Linked DNA regions of Desulfofalx alkaliphila DSM 12257. The protein of the gene in region 1 interacts with the protein of each later gene in a pairwise test. Links are inferred from orthologs where the notes say so. Each region holds a gene or a part of one and is shown on either strand. Other genes may lie near its edges.

Region 1 (4,037 bases):
AAACATAAAATATCTTTTGTGACCTACGAAGATGAAAATTACCCCAGGAGAATTAGGGATATTTTTGATCCCCCGCCGGTGCTTTTTGTAAAAGGCAGCCTGGAGCCATTAACCGATAATGCTGTGGCACTGGTAGGTTCGCGAAGGGCCACTGCATACGGTCGTGCTGTGGCCCAAAGGTTAAGTGCAGAACTGGCCCAAAGAAGGGTTGCCGTAGTCAGTGGTGCTGCCCGCGGAGTTGATTCCTCTGCCCATCGAGGGGCAATGGGTGCCGGTGGTTATACAGTGGCAGTGCTGGGATGTGGATTAGATGTGGTCTACCCGCCGGAAAATGCCCGGCTGTTAGATGAAATTGCCAGGAAAGGAGCAGTTCTTTCCGAGTTTCCTTTAGGTGCCCGGCCTGAAGCCTGGCATTTTCCTTCCCGCAACCGTATAATCAGCGGCCTGTGCAAAGTTGTGGTGGTGGTGGAGGCTGCGAATAAAAGCGGCGCACTGATAACAGCTGACTTAGCCCTGGAACAGGGAAGGGACGTCATGGCCGTTCCCGGCAGTATATACAGTAAACTCAGTGAGGGTGCACATAAGTTAATTAAACAGGGTGCAAAACCGGTTACAAGCGTTGAGGATATATTAGAAGAACTGGGTATTGACACTCTTTTTAATGGGGAGTACAAGGGTAAAGCCACAGGTCTAAAACTAAGCCTAACAGAACAGGCTGTTTATAAAGAGTTGAGCGGTGACCCCCTATATTTAGAAGAACTGATTCAAAAAGTTTCTTCGTCCTCCCAGGAGGTTATGGCTGCTCTGATGTTTTTAGAAATAAAAGGTTTGATAAAAAAGCTGCCGGGCAAAAAGTATGCGGCAGTAAAATGACAACATTAGTTCTAAATGTGCAGTGGCTTTGATAGATTTAAAAATAACGGTGGTGGCAATAATAGCGCTAACAGCACCGAAGTTGTTTGTTAGGGGTGTAAGATATTGGCAAAAAAAACTATAGTAATTGTAGAATCACCTGCGAAGGCAAAGAGTATCAGTAAATTTTTAGGCCGTAATTATAAGGTGAAAGCTTCCATGGGGCATGTGCGTGATTTGCCTAAAAGTCAATTTGGCGTTGACGTGGAACATGATTTTAATCCTAAGTATATCACCATTCGAGGAAAAGGGGATATTATTAAAGAATTAAAAGCTGCTGTTAAAAAATCAGACAGGGTGCTGCTGGCAGCTGACCCTGATCGTGAAGGGGAAGCCATTGCTTGGCACTTACAAAAGATTCTAGGTATAGATGAAAAGACCCCCTGTCGAATTGAATTTAATGAGGTTACAAAAAGCGCCGTTCAGCGTGCTGTAAAGCAACCCAGACTGATAGATCAAGATTTGGTTAATGCCCAGCAAGCGCGCCGTATATTGGATAGATTAGTGGGTTATAACCTCAGCCCCTTATTATGGCGTAAGGTTAAAAAAGGACTTTCGGCAGGGCGGGTTCAATCTGTTGCCGTACGCATGATTGTTGACCGTGAGGAAGAAATAAATGTCTTTGTTCCTGAAGAATATTGGTCTCTAACTGCCAAGCTCAACAAGCCCGGCCAAAGTACCTTTGAAGCTAAGTTAAACAAGCATAAAAACAAAAAAATAGAAATTAAAAGCAAAGAGCAAATGGACCAAGTGCTCAATGAGTTAAAGGGTAAAGATTTTGTGGTGGATGCCATCACTAGAAAAGAAAAGTATAGACACCCGGCTCCCCCCTTTACCACCAGTTCATTGCAGCAAGAGGCATATCGCAAACTAAATTTTACGGCACGAAAAACAATGGTGGTGGCCCAACAGCTTTATGAAGGTCTTGAAATTGGTGAAGAAGGCCATACCGGTCTGGTCACCTATATACGCACCGACTCTAAACGTGTATCTGAAACTGCAATGTCAGAGGCAAAGGACTTGATAGCAGAAAGATTTGGGCCGGCCTATGTACCCAAAAAGGTAAAACAAGCCGGGGAAAAGGGAAATAAAGATAATAAAGTCCAAGATGCCCATGAGGCCATCAGACCAACCTATGTACATTTAGACCCGGTTTCAATAAAAAAATATTTAACCAATGATCAGTACAAATTATATAAATTGATTTGGTCACGGTTTGTGGCCAGTCAAATGGCTCCGGCGGTGTTAGATACCACCGCTTTAGATATTAAAGCCGGCAATTATAACTTTAGGGCCAATGGTTCAATTATTAAGTTTCCTGGTTTTATGCAGGTATATATTGAAGAACAGGATGACGAGCAGAAGGATGAAGAGGGTGTATTGCCGGAATTGGCCCAGGGTGAAAAATTAAACTTAAAGGATTTGATTGCAAAACAGCATTTCACCCAACCACCTCCGCGGTATACCGATGCGTCCTTAGTAAAAGCCCTTGAGGAACAAGGTATCGGCAGACCGAGTACCTATGCTCCCATTGTGGAAACAATACAGAAACGGGGTTATGTGGTAAGAGAAAACAAACAACTTTATCCCACTGAATTAGGTGTAATTATAGTTGATTTACTTAAAAACCATTTTCCTGATATTATTAATGTAGAATTCACAGCTGAAATGGAAGAAAAATTGGATAAAATAGAAGAAGGGGGAATAGACTGGGTAGATGTATTGAGAAAATTCTACACTCCCTTCAGTGAAACATTAAAGACGGCGGAAGAAGCCATAGGAAAAGTGGAAATTGAAGATGAAGTTACCGATGAAATATGCGACCAATGCGGTAAAAACTTAGTTATAAAGTTTGGGCGCTACGGTAAATTTTTAGCATGTCCGGGCTTTCCCGACTGTAGATTTACCAAACCACTGCTTGAACCAACCGGTGTACAGTGCCCAAGGTGCCAAGGCGATGTGGTATTGAGGCGCAGCAAAAAAGGAAGAAAATTTTATGGCTGTAGTAATTACCCCAAATGTGATTTTGTAAGTTGGGATCAACCTGTTAAAGAAAAATGTCCCCAATGCAATAGTTATATGGTACAGAAAAACGCCCGTAACAAAGAAACTTATATTAAATGCTCTGACAATAACTGTGGCTACAGAATCAACGGTAACAGTGTCGGTGAAAAAAGCAAAGAAGATAAGCATGTTGCTGACTTGCAAACAAATCAACCTTTGGTAGAAGAAGCTGCAGTTTCCCCAAATAGTTATTCTGGAGGAAACAATTGATGTCCGGTGGGCCCAATGGCCAAAGCTCAATCCCCCATGCTCACTCCGGAAAAGGTTCAACTGCACAGCCAAGTCCGAAGGGTATTTGATGTTATGTTTGGTGATGGCCGACAACATTGTCGGCCATTATAGTGCAAATTATCTATTAAAGGCAGACAGACCTGTTCGTCACTGCAGGAGTTCACCGGTGCTGTATTAGTTTTCTACTAAACTACAGGAGATGTGGTTGCTGATAATGAGAGAAGTCAAAGTAAATGTGATCGGAGCCGGATTAGCCGGGTCAGAGGCTGCCTGGCAGCTGGCCAGACACAATATACCCGTAAGATTATATGAAATGCGCCCCCGGAAAAAGTCCCCTGCCCATCATACTGAAAAATTTGCTGAATTGGTGTGCAGCAATTCTTTACGTGCTGTAATGCTTGAAAATGCAGTGGGCTTGTTGAAAAAAGAAATGGAACAATTAAACTCCTTAATTATAGAAAGCGCCTATAATACAAGAGTGCCTGCCGGAGGGGCGCTGGCGGTGGACAGGGAATTATTTTCCCAGTATATTACCGATGCTTTGGTTAATCATCCCAAGGTGGAGTTAATTCGTGAGGAAGTCACTGACCTTCCGTTAGATGGAATAACCATTATAGCCACCGGTCCCCTGACCTCGGATACATTGGCCGCTAAAATAAAGCAGCTGACAGGTGATGACTACCTTTACTTTTATGATGCGGCGGCACCCATTGTTACCTTAGAGTCATTAAATATGGATATAGTATTTAAGGCATCCCGTTACAATAAAGGTGAGGCTGCCTATCTGAATTGCCCCATGACAGAAGAAGAATATGATAATTTTTATCAAC
Region 2 (3,667 bases), on another replicon or contig:
ATTATTGAAGAGGAAATGACATGGGTGGTGCTTAGCGGTAGGTGCAGTATTGTTGCGCCAATGATAATTCCCGCCGAGCTTAGGTCTGCAGAGAAGCCGCCGGATGGATATAAGGGTGTGATACCTCTACTTACCGTTTGAATAATGCGCCATCCCCCCACCGCTGTACCTGCCGCCATTGCTATGGCCGCTGACAACTTAACCCACAGGGGAATGCAAAAATCTTGCTGCAGGCCGCCGGCTACCAAGGCAAAGGTAATGACGCCCATTGTCTTTTGCGCATCATTTGTGCCGTGGCTGAAGGCTTGAAAAGAAGCGGTGACAACCTGCATTTTTTTAAAGTAGAATTCAGTTTTGGCCGAACTTAGAAATGAAAGCAGCAAGCGGATTGCTGACATCATTAAAAAACCGAGGGCCACTGCCAATAGCGGCGAAATAATTAAAACCTTTATTATTATTAACAAACCTAACAGGTTGACCGCATCCCAACCCGCTGCGCCGGCAAGGGCACCGGCCAAAGAACCTATTAAAGCATGGGAGGAACTGCTGGGCAGTCCCAAGTACCAGGTAAGTAAATTCCAGCCAATGGCTGACAGGACCGCGGCCAATACCACATACAGCCCATTGTTAAGATGTGTAGGATTTGCAATGCCTTCCCCTATGGTGTGGGCTACACCGGTAAAGGCCAGTGCCCCCAATAGGTTGAGAAATGAAGCCAGAATTATTGCCGTCCGGGGAGATAATGCCCCGGTGGCTATTGAGGTTGCAACGGCATTGGCGGTATCGTGAAATCCATTAATAAAATCAAATATTAGGGCCAGAAAAACCACAAGCAAAATAAGAAAAATACCCTCTGTCATAAGTCCTCCTACCTTGGTTAACCTTTAGAAAAACTTATGTAAGAAGGTAATAAATAAACACCGACTTTAGTTAATTATTTCATTTTCCAGTTTACTGCTTGATTGTTTAACGTAATTTACAAAACTGTCCCCGTGAAAAGTTTTATTGAGGTTGTATAGCAAGTTAATATGCTGTTCAATATTATTACCTTTATCTTCCTTTAGAAATTTAAAAAACCTAAAGGTAGAAACATGCTGAATTGAAGAGTGGAGAATTTTTTCTCCTTTCTCTGTTATAAAGACGCGCTTAGTGCGAGCATCGTTGGTATCAACTTCTTTACGCACTAAACCTGCCTTTTCCATTCGCTCCACCAAGTCCATTACCGTTGAAAGGTGCCATATGCCATAATCACTTATTTGTGAAAGGGTGGCACCGTTTTCAAAATGAAGTATCCAGAGCAAATGATGTTGTGAAACAGTTAAACCGGTTTTTGTGGCTGAGTTCCGCCAATCTTCATCCACTGCCTTATAAAGACCTCGGATTAGGTTAAGCAGTGTATGCATAGTAACCAGATCTTTAGCATCTTGCAAAACACCACATCCTTTTTGTTAAGTAATTATACATAATAATCCAAAGTCCTTTTTTTGTAGATTAAATACTACAAATTTATGGTATGAATGTTAAAATAAAAAAGAGCCCTGTGGCTCTTTAATGAAACTAATGAACTTTTCTCCTGGCGTTAATGTAAAGACTCTTACCGTCATCACTGCCCTTGGTTTGATAATCAAAACCGTTTTCCCTGAGTAAACTTATAATTGTGTCTGTTTGACTTGCCTCCGATGACTTAAGGGTGATGTTAATTTCACCGCCCGGCCCCAGATCATTAATTGCTTGCTGTAATTGATTATTGACATCCCAGTCTGTGTCGGGATGCAAATTTAAGGATATCTTTTCCATCTTGTAGCCTCCTGTTCGGCAGTATTTTAACCGGCCGGCCCTTTAGATATAAGTTTCTTTGCCCTTTTCTATGGTTACCTGAGCTGCGGTGGCATCAATTAATTCCCTGGTGATGGATTGAGCGACCTTTGACAGGAAGTAGGCAGATATTTTTACATGCTGCTCATATGCTATTTCGACATGCCGGCCCTGGTTTTGTTCAATGATTTTCTTTACAAGTCCAAATAAATTATAATCTACGGTTATATGTAGTTGTTGATGTAATGTTTTTACTGCTATTCCCGCTTCTTCAATACCCAGGACGGCCGCCTCGGTATAAGCCCGCACCAATCCACCGGCACCAAGCATTATGCCTCCAAAATAACGGGTTACCACCACTGCGGTTTTCACCAAGCCCTTATTGTTGATAACCTCCAATACCGGTCTGCCTGCGGTGCCGCTGGGTTCACCGTCGTCACTGTAACGTTGTATTTGCTCATTAATAACATAGGCAAATACATTATGGGTAGCTTGTTTGTGCTCCTCTTTTATCTGTTGTATAAAATTTGCAGCCTCTTCTTCATTATTTACCGGGGATACGGAAGCTATAAACCGTGATTTTTTAATTACTATTTCCGAACGATTAGGTTTACATAACATAACATATTGCTTATCCATTAAATCCACCTCAAACTACATATTAAATTAAGTTAATACATTAAGCAAGGGATGGCAACTAGGAATCAATGCTCCTGATGTAGAAATAATGCTTAAAGGGAGGGAAACTCTTGCAAGATTTACGAATAAATTTTTTAAAATTACTGTCCGCCCTATCCCATGCCTTAGATTACAATGGCAAGGGATTGATGCACCATCACACTAGGGTAGCGCTGATAGCCCAGCAAATTGCCCAAGAACTTGAAGTGGAAGAAAACCATATAAATAACCTGGTCTATGCAGCTATGCTACATGATGCCGGAGCTAAAACTTTTCGGGAAAAGGCAGAGTTAGTAATTTTTGAAGTGAGGGAAACCTCTGATCACTGCGTTAATGGTCATCGCTTGATGAAATTGTCGCCATTGTTAAATCCATTGGCAGAAATTTTGTTGTGCCATCATGATAGGTGGGATGGAGGCAACAGCAGCGGTTTATCCGGAGACGGTATTCCACTGGCCGGCAGAATCATTCACCTGGCTGACAGGGTAGATGTGCTTATTGGCGAGAATGAACATATCCTCAACCAGCGGTATGAAATAAGCAAGAGAATCGATTATTATTCCGGGTCATTATTTGACCCTAGAATTGTAAAGGTCTTTAAGAAAATTGCCCAAAAAGAAAGTTTTTGGTTAGAGCTTACTTCTGTTAACCCAGAGCAATTATTGACGGCTAGAATTAAAAACTCGGAAAAGGTTGTTAACCTTACAGACTTATTGGGTATAGGGGAGGTCTTTGCACGCATTATTGACAATAAAAGCCCTTTTACCCACCTGCATTCCCGCTTGGTCTCTAAGGTGGCAGCCGGCATGGCCATGCTGGCCGGATACTCGGAAAACCAGGCTAAAGCTTTGCAGTTGGCAGGTTTACTTCACGATTTAGGTAAGCTGGCGGTTCCGGAATCAATAATAGAAAAGCCCGGTCCTTTATCCAATGAGGAATACAATATAATCAAGTGTCATACCTACTACACCTATAATATTTTAAATATGGTGGATGGTTTTGAGGAAATAAGTCAGTGGGCGGCCTATCATCATGAGTGTTTAAACGGTAACGGCTATCCGTTTAAAATCGATGCAAGTGGCCTATCTGCAGAGGCAAGACTTATGGCAGTCAGTGATATATTTACTGCCTTGGTAGAAGACAGGCCTTACCGCCCAGGGTTACCCAGGGATAA

The links. Proteins that work in one complex are often made in the same cells at the same time.
Region 2: the proteins of topA (region 1) and BR02_RS0105570 interact in binary tests that used the Escherichia coli proteins (3 or more experiments, as listed by UniProt). The link is inferred for Desulfofalx alkaliphila DSM 12257 from one-to-one orthologs.

Annotation. Positions count from the first base shown.
Region 1 is NZ_JONT01000004.1:7,806-11,842, forward strand. What follows is about bases 598-3,582. They hold topA (type I DNA topoisomerase), read left to right. Parts: upstream 598-978; coding sequence 979-3,186; downstream 3,187-3,582. Other genes in these bases: dprA (DNA-processing protein DprA), read left to right, coding at 598-873; trmFO (FADH(2)-oxidizing methylenetetrahydrofolate--tRNA-(uracil(54)-C(5))-methyltransferase TrmFO), read left to right, coding at 3,422-3,582. Outside these bases: more of dprA, read left to right, coding at 1-597; more of trmFO, read left to right, coding at 3,583-4,037. UniProt on the Escherichia coli protein: Releases the supercoiling and torsional tension of DNA, which is introduced during the DNA replication and transcription, by transiently cleaving and rejoining one strand of the DNA duplex.
Region 2 is NZ_JONT01000008.1:27,094-30,760, forward strand. Bases 648-3,570 are described here. They hold BR02_RS0105570 (YigZ family protein), read right to left. Parts: upstream 2,455-3,570; coding sequence 1,840-2,454; downstream 648-1,839. Other genes in these bases: BR02_RS0105555 (inorganic phosphate transporter), read right to left, coding at 648-860; BR02_RS0105560 (MarR family winged helix-turn-helix transcriptional regulator), read right to left, coding at 927-1,430; BR02_RS0105565 (hypothetical protein), read right to left, coding at 1,558-1,797; BR02_RS0105575 (HD domain-containing phosphohydrolase), read left to right, coding at 2,565-3,570. Outside these bases: more of BR02_RS0105555, read right to left, coding at 1-647; more of BR02_RS0105575, read left to right, coding at 3,571-3,667.